2 regions of the Streptomyces sp. NPDC004647 genome follow, and region 2 is predicted to be linked to the other one. Evidence: riboswitches for the same ligand, from Rfam matches in the RefSeq annotation. Region 2 holds a riboswitch; the other holds the start of a gene.
The links. Region 2 has a riboswitch for S-adenosylmethionine ahead of thrC (threonine synthase). Riboswitches for the same ligand answer to the same signal wherever they lie in the genome.

Region 1: another riboswitch for S-adenosylmethionine. It lies ahead of ABZW18_RS02445 (aminotransferase class V-fold PLP-dependent enzyme); the one in region 2 lies ahead of thrC (threonine synthase).

Annotation. Positions count from the first base shown of each region.
Region 1 covers NZ_JBEXKU010000003.1:134,838-143,339, reverse strand. The annotation lists gene ABZW18_RS02465 (NYN domain-containing protein) at 1-778, opposite strand, end outside; gene ABZW18_RS02460 (hypothetical protein) at 795-1,034, opposite strand; gene ABZW18_RS02455 (rhomboid family intramembrane serine protease) at 1,220-1,963, shown strand; gene ABZW18_RS02450 (Lrp/AsnC ligand binding domain-containing protein) at 2,006-2,287, shown strand; gene ABZW18_RS02445 (aminotransferase class V-fold PLP-dependent enzyme) at 2,426-3,925, opposite strand; SAM riboswitch class IV at 4,117-4,233, opposite strand; gene trpD (anthranilate phosphoribosyltransferase) at 4,451-5,623, opposite strand; gene ABZW18_RS02435 (ubiquinol-cytochrome c reductase cytochrome b subunit) at 5,852-7,474, opposite strand; gene ABZW18_RS02430 (Rieske 2Fe-2S domain-containing protein) at 7,471-8,502, opposite strand, start outside.
Region 2 covers NZ_JBEXKU010000063.1:2,705-11,206, forward strand. The annotation lists gene groL (chaperonin GroEL) at 1-317, opposite strand, end outside; gene ABZW18_RS24875 (cold-shock protein) at 662-865, opposite strand; gene ABZW18_RS24880 (ubiquitin-like small modifier protein 1) at 1,335-1,613, opposite strand; gene thrC (threonine synthase) at 1,610-2,896, opposite strand; SAM riboswitch class I at 2,914-3,058, opposite strand; gene ABZW18_RS24890 (glucosyl-3-phosphoglycerate synthase) at 3,272-4,300, shown strand; gene ABZW18_RS24895 (trehalose-6-phosphate synthase) at 4,462-5,949, shown strand; gene otsB (trehalose-phosphatase) at 5,981-6,844, opposite strand; gene ABZW18_RS24905 (DUF3263 domain-containing protein) at 6,898-7,152, opposite strand; gene ABZW18_RS24910 (extracellular solute-binding protein) at 7,172-8,467, opposite strand.

The DNA of each region.
Region 1 (8,502 bases), on a different contig from region 2:
CGACGCTGCGGCCCTCGCGCACGGCCCGCCGGCTCGCCTCGAGCGCGGACTCGGTCTCCGAGAGCCGGGCCTTCAGCCGGCGCGCCTCGGTCTCCGCGGCGGACTTTTCCGCCGCGGCGGCGTCCCGTACGGACTCCAGCTCGGCCGCGGCCTTGCGCAGCGCGGCCTCGCCGCGCCGTACGTCGCTCTCGGAGCTGCGCAGCTTCCGGTGCAGCCGGTCGGCCTCCCTGCGGGCGGCCTCGAAATCCGAACGCATCCGGTCGGTCTCCGCGCGGGCGTCCGCGCGCGCCTCGGCCAGCTCCTCGCGCAGCCGATGCAGCTCCCGCTTGGTGTCCTCCTCGGCCCGCTCGGCCTGCGCGCGCTGCGCCTCCTCGCCCGCGGCCGCGACGAGCTTGACCCAGCCGGCCGGGCGCAGCACATAGGCCGCCGCGGCCACGTCCAGTGGGTCGGCGGCGGCGGGCGGCGAGCCCGCCTCCAGGGCCTCGGCGAGCTCGGGCTGCACCTCGCGCAGCCGCTCGCCGATCCGCTGCCGGAAGAGGGTGTGGCTCTCCAGGGCCGCCGCCATGGCGTTGCCGGCGAACTTCGCCCTGCGGGTCGGGGTGAAACGGGCGTACTGCCGCAGCTGAGCCGGGAGTTCGGTGATGGTGAGGCTTCCGAAGGCGTCCGCGACGAGTGCGATCACCCGGTGCCGGACACCTTCCGGCAGGGGGCGGTCGAGCACCTCAGCAGTACCTGCGGCCTCATCGGCCCCGCCGGCACCGTCGCTACGCTCCACCACCTGTCACCGCTCCGTTCTAGGCGCTTGCGCCCGGGCGGTCCACCAGCTCGATCTGGTCCACCGCGTTGCACCAGCGGCACCGCACCGATTCGATCGTCTCACTGACCACGTCCCGCTCCTCGATCCTCGGCTCCCCGGCCAGGTCGAGATGCACGTACTCGACGGCCTTGGTCGAGCGGGTCACGTCGAATCGCGTGAGATTGCCGCACAGGGTGCAGCGCCAACGGGTCTCGGCCGTCGGCTGGGGAAGGCCCATCGTGTCGTCGTCCTCTTCTCGTGTGCCGCATTCCCGTGCGCTGCCGCCGCGGTGCGTCGTCGGACTGCGGGAGTGTCTTCCGTAACCCTACGGCCTGGCGGCGACGTGGCGCGGGGGCCGGGCGGCCGACGGCGGCACGGCGAGGCACTCTGGGCAGCTTGGTCCGGTTACGACATGCTCTGTTCATGATCCGCAGGGCGCTCATGGCGAAGAAGGCGGCGGTGCGTGCGGCCCTTGCCGGGCCCATCGTGACGTACGGCCTGATCGGCCTGTGCTGCCTGATCTTCGTCATCGGACCGGTCTCCGGCCTCGACCCCCGGTACGGCACCGGCGCCGACCTGCTGGCGGCGCAGACCGGCTACTTCGAGCGCTGGGGAGTGATCCCGAGCGAGCTGCTGCGGGGCTCATCGCACGCCCTGCTCACGCCGCTGACCGCCCTCTTCATCCACGGCAGCTGGCTGCATCTGCTGGGCAACATGCTCTTCCTCTTCGTCTTCGGCGGGATGGCGGAGGAGCGGATGGGCCGGCTCGAGTTCGTGCTCTTCTATCTGGTGGCCGGCTATCTCGCGCTCTGCGGATACGCGGCCGCGCACGCCGACTCCGTCCAGACGCTGGTCGGGGCCTCCGGAGCGATTTCGGGCGTGCTGGGGGCCTTCCTCTATCTCTTCCCGAAGGCCCGGGTCACCAGCCTCTTCCCGTTCTTGTTCTTCCTGCCGCTGCGCTTCCCCGCCTGGGCGGTGCTGATCTTCTGGTTCGTGCTCCAGTGGATGGCCGCGCGGACCGCGACGACCCAGCCGGGGGTGGCTTATCTGGCCCACCTCGTCGGCTTCTGTCTCGGTTTCCTCTACGCGTGGGCCCGCTACCGGGGGAGTCGACAGTGGCGCGGAGCGCCTTCCGTTGAGGGTGGTGGTAGGAGACGGGAGGGCTAGAGTGAGCAGCGCAGCCAGGGCGACCGAGGGAGAAGGCCAACCGTGATCACCGCGATTGTGCTCATCAAGACCAGCGTGGACCGGATCCCGGAGATCGCCGAGTCGATCGCCGCCCTGGACAGTGTCAGCGAGGTCTACTCGGTCACCGGGACGTACGACTTGGTGGCCATGGTCCGGGTGACCCGGCACGACGACCTCGCGGACATCATCCCGGGCCGGATCAGCAAGATCCCCGGCGTCGAGGTCACGGACACCCACGTCGCCTTCCGTACGTACTCGCAGCACGACCTCGAAGCCGCCTTCGCGATCGGGCTCGACGCGTAGCCGCCTGCCGCTCGCCGCTCGCCCCTGAGGCCTCCACCGGGCTTACGGCTCTCACCGCCCGCCCCCGCCGGGCGCATGCCCCGGCGATGAGCCTCGACCGTGTCCCACGCGGGTGGCGCGGAGCCGGGCTGGGACACGTCAGACCGCCGGAGCGCCGCGGTCCGGAACGCAGCGGCCGTCCTCGGTGCGGTAGTTCCACTGCGCGCCGTCGGTCACCAGCTCCTTCACCGCCCGTACGAACCGCTCGACGTGCTCATCAGGAGTGCCCGCGCCGAAGCTGACCCGGATGGCGTTGAGCGAGCGGCTCCGCTCGCCCGGGGCGGCATCGGGGGCGCCGCACTCGCCCGGCTCCCCGGGCTCGCCGCCCAGCAGGGTCCGCACCAGGGGGTGGGCGCAGAAGAGGCCGTCGCGCACTCCGATGCCGTACTCCGCGGAGAGCGCGGCCGCGAAGTGCGAGCTGTTCCACCCCTCCACCACGAAGGAGAGGACACCGACCCTCGGCGCGTCGTCACCGAACAGCGACAGCACCTTCACCTCGGGCACCTCGGCCAGGCCCTCGCGGACCCGGGCGACGAGTCGCTGCTCCCGCTCCACCAGCGAGTCGAACCCCTCCTCGGTCAGCGCCTTGCAGGCGGAGGCGATCGCGTAGACACCGATGACGTTCGGCGAACCGGCCTCGTGCCGGGCGGCGGTGGTGTGCCACTCCACGTCCACGCTGCCGTCGGCGCGGCGCGCCACCGTGCGGCTGGCCCCGCCCCCCGCGAGGTACGGCTCCCCGCTCTGCAGCCAGTCGGCGCGTCCGGCCAGCACACCCGAGCCGAAGGGCGCGTACAGCTTGTGCCCGGAGAAGGCGACCCAGTCGACGCCGGACTCCGCGATGTCCACGGGGTGGTGGGGGGCGAGCTGCGCCGCGTCGAGCACGATGCGCGCGCCGTGCGCATGGGCGGCGGCGGCCAGTTCCCGTACGGGCCACAGCTCGCCGGTGACATTGGACGCTCCGGTGACGCACACCAGCACCGGACCGGCCGGCTCTCCCCCGGCCACCGATGGGGTCCCTGGTCCGGCGAGCGCCCGCTCCAGCGTCTCGACGGCCTGCCGCGGGGTGCGCGGCGCGTCGAGGTAGCGGACCTCGACGTCCTCGCGCTGTTCCCAGGGGAGCAGCGAGGCGTGGTGCTCGGTCTCGAACACGAACACCCGGGTGCCGTACGGCAGGACGGAGGCCAGGAGGTTGAGGGAGTCGGTGGTGGAGCGGGTGAAGACGACCTGGTCGCCCTCGCGGCAGCCGAGGAACTCGGCGACCGCGGCGCGGCTGTTCTCGAAGAGGTCGGTGGACAGCTGCGAGAGGTAGCCGGCGCCGCGGTGCACGCTCCCGTAGTACGGGGCGTACGCGGCCACGTCGTCCCAGACCCGCTGCAACGCCGGGGCGCTCGCCGCGTAGTCGAGCGCCGCGTACGTCACTTCGCCACCGGTGACGAGCGGGACGAGGACATCCCGCCCGAGGACGGGCAGTGGTGCGGAGGCGGTGGACGGGGCAGCCGCGTTGTCAGGTGCGGCACAGGCAGGGTCGGCGGAGGCAGCGCTACCGGGGGCGGGGAGGGCGACAGGGGCGGCAGGGGCGGTGTCAGGGCGCACGGACATGGCGAAATCTCCCGAAGGAAGGCGAAGGGCTTCGACGAACACACGCGCCACGGAAGGGCGGAGGCGTGTGGAATGCCTCGACGCGCGGATGACACCGCACGGAGGCTGTGAAGAAGGGGCCGCAGGCCCTAGCGCATTCGCTTGCTCACGAAAGGAACTCCCTCGACAACCAGGACCCCTGGATCACGAGGGGTCCGCGCTTGCCGTAGACCTCGCTGCCTACGGCCTGGTCATCACCCGGGGCACCCCGCCACGGACGGAGGGTTGCCGGACAGCGGGCCGGGGCCGTGTCGCTGTCACTCGTGACCTGGCAGCAGTATGCCAGCCGATCACCCGCGGGCAACACGGTGTCCGTATGGCGGGACGGCGGGACGGGCTGCCGCGGTCGGGGACGGCAGGGTTGCCACGACGTCGGGACGGCGGGACGGGCTGCCGCGGTGGGCATGCGGAGGGCCCGGACCTCGGTCCGGGCCCTCCATGTCGAGCGCTGTCCCTCCGTGTCGAGCGCTGTCCCTCAAAGACACCTCAGCCGTTGCTGGCGCCGACCCAGCGCTCCAGGGTCCGCCGGGCCGCGCCCGAGTCGATCGACTCCGCGGCCCTCGCCATGCCCGCCGCGATCTGCTCGGCGAGCGGGGCGTCCCCCGGGTCCAGGGCCACCAGAGCCGCGGCCGAGTTCAGCAGCACCGCGTCCCGTACGGGTCCCCGCTCCCCGCCGAGCAGACGCTGAGCCACATCCGCGTTGTACGAGGCGTCGGCGCCGCGCAGCGCCTCCACCGGCACCAGGTCCAGCCCCACGTCCCGCGGGTCGAAACCCTCCTGCCGGACCGCGCCGTCCCGTACCACCCACACCTGCGAGGTCGCGGTCGTGGTGAGCTCGTCGAGGCCGTCGTCGCCCCGGAAGACCAGCGCGGACGAACCCCGTTCGGCGAGCACCCCGGCCAGGATCGGCGCCATCCGGGCGTCGGCGACACCGGTCGCCTGGGCCCGTACCCGCGCCGGGTTGGTCAGCGGCCCGAGGAAGTTGAAGGTGGTGGGGATCCCCAGCTCGCGCCGGGCCGGCGCCACATGCCGCAGCGCGGGGTGGAATTTCACCGCGAAGCAGAAGGTGATCCCGGCTTCCTCGGCGACCTCGACCACCCGCTGCGGCGAGAGGTCCAGATTGACGCCCAGCTTCTCCAGCACGTCCGAGGCGCCGCTCGCCGAGGACGCGGCCCGGTTGCCGTGCTTGACGACCTTCGCGCCCGTCCCGGCGACGACGATCGCCGACATCGTCGAGATGTTCACGGTCCTGGCCCGGTCGCCGCCGGTGCCCACGATGTCCACGCTGGGGCCCGGCACCTCGATGACGTTGGCGTGCGCGTACATGGTCCGTACGAGGCCGGAGACCTCCGCGACCGTCTCGCCCTTGGCGCGCAGGGCGACCGCGAAGCCCGCGATCTGCGCGTCCGTCGCCTCGCCCCGCATGATGCGGTCCATGGCCCAGGCCGTGCCGTCCGCGCCGAGGTCGTGGCCCGCCAGCAGGGAGCCGATGATGTCCGGCCAGGTGCGGGCCGTCGCGGTGCTGTCGCCGCCCCCGGCGTCTCTCCCGGACCGCGTACGGGCGGGGGTCCCGGACCGCGTACGGGCGGGGGTGCCCCCAGCGTTAGCCGGCGGAGTGCCCTCAGGGACGCCCCCACCGGCTGAGGTCACGATGTCCATGGTCCGCTCCTGGATCCGTGGTGAGCAGGGAATGGGCCGGCCCTCCGGGCCCGCCGCAAGCCTATCCGCGGCCGGCCGCGGCATCGCCTCCGTGCCCGTACTGCGGACAATCGGTGAGACGAACCCCGGGACAAACCCGGGACAAACGCCGAGGGCCCCGGCCGACCCCTGGCAGGGTCGGGCCGGGGCCCTCGGGTGCGGCTTCAGCCGTGGCGGCTCAGTGGCGGCTCAGTGGTGGCCGTGACCGCTGGTGATCTCCCGGTACTCCTCGGGGCTCGGCTTGGGGATCTGGTTGTGCTCCCCGTACCAGCCCTGGGAGAGCCTGGCCCGCAGCTTCTGCACCGGCGAGATCTTGCGCCTCACACCGTTCTCGTCGACCTCCGGGCCGAGCTCGACCGGCTCGTGCTGCTCATGCTGGGTCAGCGTGTACAGCGCCTCCTGCGGCAGCGGCTCGTGCACCTCCACGAACTCACCGTGCGGCAGCCGCTTGATGATCCCGGTCTCACGACCGTGCAGCACCTTCTCCCTGTCGCGCCGCTGCAGACCCAGACAGATCCGCTTGGTCACGAGGAAGGTCAGCACCGGTAGGACGAAGAAGCCGATCCGGCCGAACCAGGTGATGGCGTTGATCGACAGATGGAAGTGAGTCGCCCAGATGTCGTTGCCACCGCCGACGAGCAGGATGAAGTAGACGCTCAGCCAGGCCGCACCGAAGGCCGTACGGGTCGGGGCGTTACGCGGGCGGTCCAGGATGTGGTGCTCGCGCTTGTCCCCGGTGACCCAGGACTCCAGGAACGGCCACACGGCGATGGCGACCAGCACCAGCGGGAAGATCATCAGCGGGATGAACACGCCCAGCGCGAGCGTGTGCCCCCAGAAATTGATCTCCCAGCCCGGCATCAGCCGGATCAGGCCCTCGGAGAAGCCCATGTACCAGTCGGGCTGCGCGCCGGTGGACACCTGGTCCGGCCGGTACGGGCCGAGCGCCCAGATCGGGTTGATGCTGGCGATGGCGGAGATGACCGCGGTCAGACCGAAGACGACGAAGAAGAAGCCTCCGGCCTTGGCCATGTAGACCGGCAGCAGCGGCATTCCGACCACGTTCTTGTTCGTGCGGCCGGGGCCCGGGTACTGCGTGTGCTTGTGGTAGAAGACCAGGATCAGGTGCGCCACCAGCAGGCCGAGCATGATGCCCGGCAGCAGCAGGACGTGGATCGAGAAGAACCGCGGCACGAAGTCCGTACCCGGGAACTCACCGCCGAACAGGAAGAACGAGAGGTACGTGCCGACGATCGGCATCGACAGGATCGCGCCCTCCATGAAGCGCACACCGGTGCCGGAGAGCAGGTCGTCCGGCAGCGAGTAGCCGGTGAAGCCGGTGAACATGCCCAGCACGAGCAGCAGGAAGCCGAACATCCAGTTGAGCTCGCGCGGCTTGCGGAAGGCTCCGGTGAAGAACACCCGCATCATGTGGACGAACATCGCCGCGATGAAGATCAGGGCGCCCCAGTGGTGGATCTGCCGGATGAGCAGACCGCCGCGTACGTCGAAGCTGATGTCCAGGGTCGAGGCGTATGCCTCGGACATCCGGACACCCTGCATCGGAACGTAACTGCCGTGGTAGACGACCTCGTTCATCGCCGGGTGGAAGAACAGCGTCAGATATACACCCGTGAGGATGATGATGATGAAGCTGTAGAGCGCGACCTCACCGAGCATGAAGGACCAGTGGTCCGGGAAGATCTTGCGCATATTCGCCTTGGCCAGGCCGTAGATGCCGAGCCGGCCATCCGCCCAGTCTGCGATCCGCTCGCCGCGCGGCGGCGTGCGCGTGTCCTTTGCAGTACTCATCCGCGCTCCCAGAAGCTCGGGCCGACCGGCTCCGCGAAGTCGCCGAGCGCCTCGAGGTAACCGTCCTTGTTCACACCGATCCGCAGCTGGGGCAGAGCGTGGCCAGCCGGGCCGAAGATCACTCGACCGCCGTCGGTGAGGTCGAAGGTGGACTGGTGGCACGGGCAGAGCACATGGTGCGTCTGCTGCTCGTACAGGCTGACCGGGCAACCGACGTGGGTGCAGATCTTCGAGTAAGCGACGATGCCCTCGTGCGACCAGTCGAGCTCGCGCTTGTCCTTGATGTTCTCCGGCTGCAGCCGCACGACCATCAGAGCCGCCTTCGCGATTTCCTTCTGGAACTCATGCTGGTCCTCCTCCAGGCCCTCGGGCTGGGCGAAGGTCAGCGAACCGACGACGACGTCCTCGGGACGCAGCGGCTCATTGGTGTTCACGTTGACCAGCAGCTTGCCCTTGGCCCACAGGGTGTGGCGGAGCTTGGTCCCCGGCGCCGGGCCGAGGCCGCCGAGCAGCATCACACCGGAGAGCGGGACCATCGCCAGCGCACCGAACATGGTGGTGCGGATCAGCTTCCGCCGACCCAGGGCCGATTCCTTCGCGCCCTGCTTGAAGTCGGCCATGACCTTGGCCCTGACCTCGGGAGGGGCCTCGATCGGATGCCGCTCGTCGGGGGTCTCCACATCGGACATCAGGGTGCGGGCCCAGTGGACCGCGCCCGCGCCGATGCAGAACAGCGCCACGCCCAGAGTGAGACCGAGGGCGAAGTTCAGCGCGCTGATGTGGCCGATCGGGAAGACGTAGATGATCTTCTCGACCGGGACGGCCACATACGCGACGATGAAGGCGATCGTGGCGATCATGGACAGGGTGAAGAGGAAGGCGACCGCGCGCTCCGAGCGCTTGGCGGCCCGCTCGTCGATGTCCTGGACGCGAGGCTTGTGGGGCGGCAGCCCGGGGTCGGCGAACGGATCGGCCGCCGGGGCTACCGCGCCGGTGCGAGCCGTTTCCCGCTCACTCGGCAGGTGTTC
Region 2 (8,502 bases):
ACGTTGCGCAGACCCTCGCGGACCAGCGCCTGGGCGAGGACGGTCGCGGTCGTCGTGCCGTCACCGGCAACGTCGTCCGTCTTCTTGGCGACCTCCTTGACCAGCTCGGCGCCGATCTTCTCGTACGGGTCCTCGAGCTCGATCTCCTTGGCGATGGACACACCATCGTTGGTGATCGTGGGGGCTCCCCACTTCTTCTCAAGGACGACGTTCCGGCCCTTGGGACCGAGGGTCACCCTGACGGCGTCGGCGAGCTGGTTCATCCCGCGCTCGAGGCCGCGCCGCGCCTCCTCGTCGAACGCGATGATCTTGGCCATGTGAAGTGGTCCTCCCGGACTGGGGGTCCCCCCGGACGAAGTCTGGGGGAGGGTGGATACTTCGGACCGCGCTGGCGCCCGCGACGGACGGCCTGCGTGCCTGACGGTTCCTTGCCCCGCCCGGCCCACGGACCTCACCGACCCGGTCCTTCTGTCACTCTCAACGTCAGAGTGCTAACGCCAATGATTAGCACTCGAGGGGGTCGAGTGCAAGCGGCCCGCGAGCCGCCGAGGGGTGGTCGACCCGGGGACCTGCGGACACGCGCCGCGACCGGCACGGCAGAGGGCCCGCACCCCCTGCGGGGTACGGGCCCTGTGCACACTCGTTGTCGGTCGGCGCGCGATCAGACTGCTACGCGGACCATGTCCGCCTGCGGCCCCTTCTGGCCCTGCGAGATCTCGAACTCGACCCGCTGACCTTCCTCGAGGGTGCGGTAGCCGTCCATCTGAATCGCGCTGTAGTGCACGAAGACGTCCGCACCACCGTCGACCGCGATGAAGCCGTACCCCTTCTCCGCGTTGAACCACTTGACGGTGCCCTGAGCCATCCCTAACTCCCCTATTACTGGCCCTTGCACAGGTCCGCACTCCGCGGACCCGGGTCGGAATTCACCCCCCGACAGGTGGGGGTTGTGCGCCGGAACGCGTCGACCGCGGCTGAATGTATCTGCACAGATGCCGTCTGCAACAGGTCAAACGGACGAGAATTCTGGACACGGCTGACGGGAGCCATCCACTGAATTACCGAGAATTCAGGGCAACTCGGGCCGGACATAGAGCATCATCGCGACAAATTGCGCACACACTTCGGGCACATCTTGTCGTGTTCTCATATGCAGTCGGCATGACGCCGGAGCGGGATCGCCCAACTGTACCCCGCTCAACCACGCAGAATGACCCCCTCCGTTTCTCTCACGGAGGGGGTCATTTCCATTACGCAAGGTTGTTGCGTTTACTGCTCGGTAGCCTGCTCAGGAGCGGTGCCGGAGCCGCTCCGTCAGTCGCCGTGACGGCCGCTCAGCAGCCCCCGGCGACCGCCGGGATGATCGAGACGCCGGCGCCGTCCGGCGTGACCGTCTGCAGGCCGTCCTCGAAGCGCACGTCGTCGTCGTTGACGTAGACGTTGACGAAACGGCGCAGCTTGCCGGCGTCGTCCAGGACGCGCGCGGCGATGCCCGGGTGGTTCTTCTCCAGGGACTCGAGGACCTCGGCGAGGGTCGCGCCGTCAGCCGGTACCTCGGCCTTGCCGCCGGTGTAGGTGCGCAGGATGGTCGGGATACGGACGTTGACGCTCATACGAGGCCAGCCTCTCGGAAAGAGTCCAGGTTGGGGCGGATGGTCGCGGACGGGCCCGTGGTGGGGGCCACCGCGTCCAGCGTTTTCAGGCCGTCGCCGGTGTTCAGCACCACCGTCTCGCCGACCGGGTCGAGCTGACCGCTCTCGATCAGCTTGCGCAGCACGCCGACGGTCACGCCACCGGCGGTCTCCGCGAAGATGCCCTCCGTACGGGCCAGCAGCTTGATGGCGTCGACGATCTGCTCGTCGTCGACGTCCTCCACCGCGCCACCGGTACGGCGGCAGATGTCCAGGACGTACGGGCCGTCGGCGGGGTTGCCGATCGCGAGCGACTTGGCGATGGTGTCGGGCTTCACGGGCCGTACGACGTCGTGGCCGTCCTTGAAGGCCCGCGAGACCGGGGAGCAGCCCTCGGCCTGGGCGCCGAAGAGCTTGTACGGCTTGTCCTCGACGAGACCGACCTGGATCAGCTCCTTCAGCCCCTTGTCGATCTTCGTGAGCTGGGAGCCGGAGGCGATCGGGATGACGATGTTGTCCGGGAGCCGCCAGCCGAGCTGCTCGCAGATCTCGTACGCCAGGGTCTTGGAACCCTCGCCGTAGTACGGGCGCAGGTTGACGTTGACGAAGCCCCAGCCCTCGCCGATCGGGTCACCGATCAGCTCGCTGCAGAACCGGTTCACATCGTCGTACGTGCCCTCGATGCCGACCAGGTCGCCGCCGTAGACCGCGGCCATGACGACCTTGCCCGCCTCCAGGTCGTGCGGGATGAACACGCAGGACCGGAAGCCCGCCCGCGCGGCGGCGGCGCCGACGGCGCCCGCGAGGTTCCCGGTGGAGGAGCACGAGAGGGTGGTGAAGCCGAAGGCACGGGCGGCCTCGACGGCGATGGCGACGACGCGGTCCTTGAAGGAGTGCGTCGGGTTCCCGGAGTCGTCCTTGACGTGCAGTCCGCCGGTCACGCCGAGCTCGCGGGCGAGGTTGTCGGCCTTGACCAGCTTGGTGAAGCCGGGGTTCAGGCTCGGCTTGCCGGCGACGTCCGCCGGTACGGGAAGCAGCGGGGCGTAGCGCCAGATGTTGTCCGGTCCGGCGGCGATTCGCTTGCGCAGGCTCTCGGGGTCGCCGCCCGGCAGGTCGTAGGCGACCTCGAGCGGCCCGAAACAGACCTCGCACGCGAAGATCGGGCCGAGGGCGAAACGCTCACCGCACTCGCGGCAGGACAGCGCGGCGGCGGGTCCTAGAGCGACAGTGGAGGTGGAGCTGGTTTCGGTAGCTTGCACAGCCATGGAGGCGAGGCCCTTTCTCCTCATCTTCCCCGTGACGTACTTCGCCACGAGACGGAATTGGCACCTTCCCGAGCCGGGAGCCTCGCGTTGGAAAAACGGAGTACCGACCGGAGGGTTGCCGGGGCTTCAACGGGCCGTTCCCTCTGCCCCTCTGGATGAGCGGTATGGCACCGGGCGGGGCCCGGGCGTTTGTCGGCGCAGGCCACCCCGACATGAAGGGGGCTTACGCGTTGTTCAAGACTGTAACCGAAGGCCCGGACTGTTGAGATAGTCGTCCGAACCGCGAGATGGACGGTACACGGCCGCTGCCGAGGCAGCCGGACCCGCCAAAAACCACACCAGCCGCCGGCGCGGCGGACAGGGAGACGAACGCAGGTGCTGGAAGAGGTGGAGCGCTGGCTGGAGCGCCGCTCCTGGTCGGCCGCCGACCGCCCGCTGAGCCGGCTGCTCGCCGCCAAGCGCGCCGCGGGGGCCGCCGGGACGGTCAGCGTGGTGCTGCCCGCGCTCGACGAGGAGGCCACGGTCGGGCCGATCGTGGAGTCGGTCCGCCGCGAGCTGATGAGCGAGGCCGTGCCCCTCGTCGACGAGCTGGTGGTGCTGGACTCCGGCTCCACGGACCGTACGGCCGAGGTGGCCGCCGCGGCCGGGGCCCGGGTGGTGCACCGGGACTCGGTGCTGCCGCGGCTGCCCGCGCTGCCCGGCAAGGGCGAGGTGCTGTGGCGCTCCCTGCTCGTGACCGGCGGCGAGATCGTCTGCTTCGTCGACGCCGACCTCCGCGACTTCTCCGCCCGCTTCGTCTCCGGGATCGTCGGCCCGTTGCTCACCGAGCCGGACATACAGCTGGTCAAGGCGATGTACGAGCGGCCGCTCGGCGACGTCGGCAACCGTGCCGGGAGCCCGGCCGGGGCCGGGCAGGGCTGGGTCGAGCAGGGCGGGGTCGAGCAGGGCGGGCGCGTCACCGAGCTGGTCGCCCGGCCGCTGCTCAATCTGCACTGGCCGCAGCTGGCCGGATTCGTCCAGCCGCTGGGCGGCGAGTACGCGGTCCGCCGCTCCCTCCTCGAGCAGCTCCCGTTCCCCGTCGGCTACGGCGTCGAGCTGGGCATGCTCATCGACGCGCTGGAGCTCGCCGGGCTCGACGCGCTCGCCCAGGTGGATGTCGGTGTACGGCTCCACCGGCACCAGGACAGCCAGGCGCTCGGCCGGATGGCCGCGACGATCTACCGCACCGCCCACGCCCGGCTGGCGCGCGGCCATCTCGTCCGGCCTGTGCTGACCCAGTTCGACCGGACCGAGGGGGGCTTCACCCCGACCGTCCACCAGGTGGCGGCCGAGGAACGCCCCCCGATGATCACGATCCCGGAGTACCGGCGCCGCCGGGCGGCGAGCAGCGGCCAGGTGGCCTGACCCGGCCGTACAGAGCCCGACCGGGCCGGATCGGCCGACGGCCGGAGCGGCCGGGAGCGGCGGTCCCGACTGCGTCTTTCATGGCCGGAGACTTCCGTTCATTCCCCCTGTATGACGAAGCCGTACGTTTGAGCGGATCTGTCGCGGGCTAGGCTCGCGGCATGGTCGCAGAGCAGGCTGCCCGGATTCTCGTCGCGTCCAACCGCGGCCCGGTGTCGTACACCCTGCACGAGGACGGTCCACCCGGGCCAAGCGCCCCGTCAGGCGCTCCCACGCTGACCGCCAAGCGCGGCGGCGGCGGTCTGGTCTCCGGGCTCAGTGCGATCGGGCCCGACGCCGACGCCCTGTGGGTGTGCGCGGCGCTGAGCGACGCCGACCGCGAGGCCGTCAGCCGGACGGGCGGCAGGCTCGACCCGGCCGACACCGGCGGCCAGCAGGTCCGGATGATCGACATCGACCCCACAGTCTTCGCCGCCGCCTACAACGGCATCGCCAACTCCATGCTGTGGTTCCTCCACCACCTGCTGTACCAGACGCCTCTGGAGCCGTCCTTCGACGCCGACTTCCGCGCGCAGTGGACGGCGTACGAGGCGTACAACGCGGCCTTCGCCGACGCGATCGCCCAGGAGGCCGCGGAGGACGCCGCCGTCCTCGTGCAGGACTACCACCTGTGCCTGGTCCCCGGCATGCTCCGGCGGCGCCGCCCCGACCTGCGGATCGGCCACTTCTCCCACACGCCCTGGGCGCCGGTGGACTACTTCCGGCTGCTCCCCGACGACATCGCCCGGCAGCTGCTGCGGGGCATCCTGGGCGCGGACCGGGCCGCCTTCCTCACCCGGCGCTGGGCCGACGCCTTCGCCGACTGCTGTGTGGATGTGCTCGGCGCTGAGGTGCTGGGTGCCGAAATCGGCGCCGCGGCCGTCACGAGCGAGGGCCGTACGACCCGGCTCGGCGTGCACGGCCTCGGCGCGGACGCCGACTTCCTGCGGGAACGGGCCCACCGCCCGGACGTGGACGAGCGGCTGGCGGCGCTGCGCGAGCAGATCGGTGAGAACCGCCGGGTGATCGTCCGCGTCGACCGCACGGAGCTGTCCAAGAACATCGTCCGCGGCCTGCACGCCTACCGGCAGCTGCTCACCGACCGCCCCGAGTGGCGCGGCCACGTCGTCCACGTAGCCTTCGCCTACCCCTCCCGGCAGGACCTGGCCGTCTACCGCGACTACACGGCCGAGGTGCAGCGCGTCGCCGACGAGATCAACTCCGAATTCGGTACGGACGGCTGGCGGCCGGTGATCCTCCATGTGAAGGACGACTTCGCCCGCTCGCTCGCCGCCTACCGCCTGGCGGATGTCGCGCTGGTCAACCCGATCCGCGACGGCATGAACCTCGTCGCGAAGGAGATTCCGGTGATCTCGGAGAAGGGCTGTGCCCTGGTGCTGTCGCGGGAGGCGGGAGCGTACGAGGAGCTTGGCGCGGAGGCGGTCGTGGTGAACCCGTACGACGTGTCGGGGACGGCGGAGGCGCTGAGGGAGGCGCTGTCGATGCCCGAGGGGGAGCGCGCGGAGCGCACGAAGCGGCTGGCCGCGGCGGCCACGGCGCTGCCGCCGCAGCGGTGGTTCCTCGACCAGTTGAGGGCGCTGGAGTACTGAGGCGCGCCCGGCACCCACCCGCCCGCCTTCGTCAGCGGCTCTCCGCCGGCGGATCCACGGCGTCCGCCAGTGCGTTCAGCAGGTCCACCACACCCGCCGGGCCGTCGACCACCAGGTCCGCCCGCTCGGCGAGTTCGGTGACCTCGGTGCTGCCGCTGCACACCAGGACACCGGGCAGGCCGTCGGACCTGAGCTTCTCCACCGCCGCGAAGGCGGCGAGGTCACCGAGGTCGTCACCGGCGTAGAGGACCGCGCCGGCGCCCGACTCCCGTACGTACTCCTCCAGCGCCACGCCCTTGTCGACGCCCGGAGGGCGCAGTTCCAGGACCATCCGGCCCGGCTCGACGATCAGCCCGTGCCGTTCCGCCAGCTCGTACAGCGGCTCGCGCAACTGCTCGAACGCCGTCTGCGGGTCCTCGGCGCGGCGGGTGTGGACCGCGATCGCGCGGCCCTTGTCCTCCACATAGGTGCCGCGCCAGGCGCCGTTGTGGTCGAGGACGCCGGGCAGTTCGGCCTGGACGGCGGCGACTCCCGGGTGCGGGGCCGGGGCGTGCACGGTCGCGGTCGCCGCGTCCCAGCGCTCGGCGCCGTAGTGGCCCAGCACCACCAGATGCTCCAGGCCCGGCACTCCGGCGAAGCCGCCGTACCGCACCGCGACCCCGGCCGGCCGGCCGGTGATCACGGCGATCGAGCCGACCCGCGGTGCCAGCCGGGCGAGGGCCGGTACGGTGCGTGGGTGGGCCCGGGCCTGGTCCGGGTCCGGCACGATCGGCGCGAGGGTGCCGTCGAAGTCGAGTGCCACCACCGACCGTTCGGGCCGCTCCAGCAACGCGGCGAGACCGTCGCGGCCGGCGGGGGTGGCGGGGGTCGGCAGGAAATCGGGGATGCTGCCCATGAGCCCGACACTACCGGGGGTGCGGCGGCCGCGTAGGCGTTCGACCGGCCAGGTCACCGGTTGCGGCGCCGGGACTCCCGGATACGGCGGAGGCGGTTGACCGTCACCGGGTCGTGGGCGAGGGCGAGCGGGTCGTCCAGGAGAGCGTTCAGCAGCTGGTAGTAGCGGGTCGGGGAGATGCCGAGCTGCTCCCTTATGGCCCGCTCCTTGGCGCCCGGCCCCGCCCAGGTCCGGCGCTCCATGCCGAGCACGGCGCGGTCCCGGTCGGTCAGTACCGGGCTCTGCTGCTGCTCGCCACCCTCGGTCATGCCACTAACCTAGCCGCCCCTACCGTGTGGCGTTCTCCATGGCATCGGCCTCGCGCTGGAGCGCGCCCAGCACCCTCGCCGGGTCGCCGTTCTTCTCCACGGCCGTGCCGATCGACTGTTTGAGCCGCTTGACGACCGGGCCCCAGGACCGCTTGCTCACCGGGTAGAACTCGGCGGTCGGCAGCTCGTCGAGGAACTTCCAGAGGCTTCGGCTGCCCTTGTCGGCGCGCATCGCCTCGGACGCCGAGGTGGTCACCGGCAGCAGGTCGTACCGGTCGGCGAACTCCAGCACATTGTCCTTGCGGTAGGCGAAGTCGAGGAACTTGCCTGCCTCCACACGGTGGCCGTTCTGCTTGAACGCCATCATCCAGTCGGCGACGCCCGTGGTCGCCCTGGACTGCCCGTCCTTGCCGGGCAGCGGCGCCATGCCGTACTCGATGCCCTTCGCGTCCGCCTGCTGCATGAGCGTCGGATGGCCGTTGAGCATACCGACGTCGCCGCTGGTGAAGCCGTCGAAGACCTCTTTCCGGTCGGTCCTGCCCGGCGAGGAGTTGGTGAGGCCCTTGGCCACCATCTCGTCCCGCAGCCACTCGAACGTCTTGATGTTCTCGGCCGAGTCGATGGTGTAGCTGCCGATGTCGCTGACGTACGCCCCGCCGCCGCTGAGCATCCAGTTCAGCGTCTCGGCCTGCGGCTCCTCGGTGCCGAGCGGCAGCCCGTACGGCACCTTCACGCCGGCCTGCTTCAGCTTCTGCGCGTCCTGCTGCAACTCGCTCCAGGTCTGCGGCGGCTCGGTGATGCCGGCCCGCGCGAACAGCTTCTTGTTGTAGAAGAGCACCCGGGTGCTGGAGACGAACGGCATCCCGTACTGCACCCGGTGCGCTTCCCCCGCCTTCGCCATGGCGGGCAGGAAGTCGGCCTGGGCCGGGATGGAGAGAAGCTGGTTGACGCTGTAGAGCTTGCCCTGGGCGGCGTAGTCGGCGTACGCGCCGATCTGGGCGATGTCCGGGGCCTTGCCGGCCTTGACCATCTCGGCGACCTCCCGGTCCACGTCGTTCCAGCTGAGAACGTTGACGTCAACGCTGATGCCGGGGTTCTCGGCCTCGAACTCCCGCGCAAGGTCGTCCCAGTACCTCGTGGAGCTGTTGCCGGGCTTGTCGCCGTAGTCGGCCGCGACGAGCTTGATCGTCGCATCCCCCTCGGCTGCCGAACCGACGCCCCCGCAGCCGGAGAGCGTGAGAGCCACGGCCGTCGTGACGCCTGTCGCGATGAGGCCCAAGAGCCGCCGCTGCACTGCGGATACCACCTTCGTCATGAATCTCCCCAACTGCCGGAGCTCCCCCACCCCGC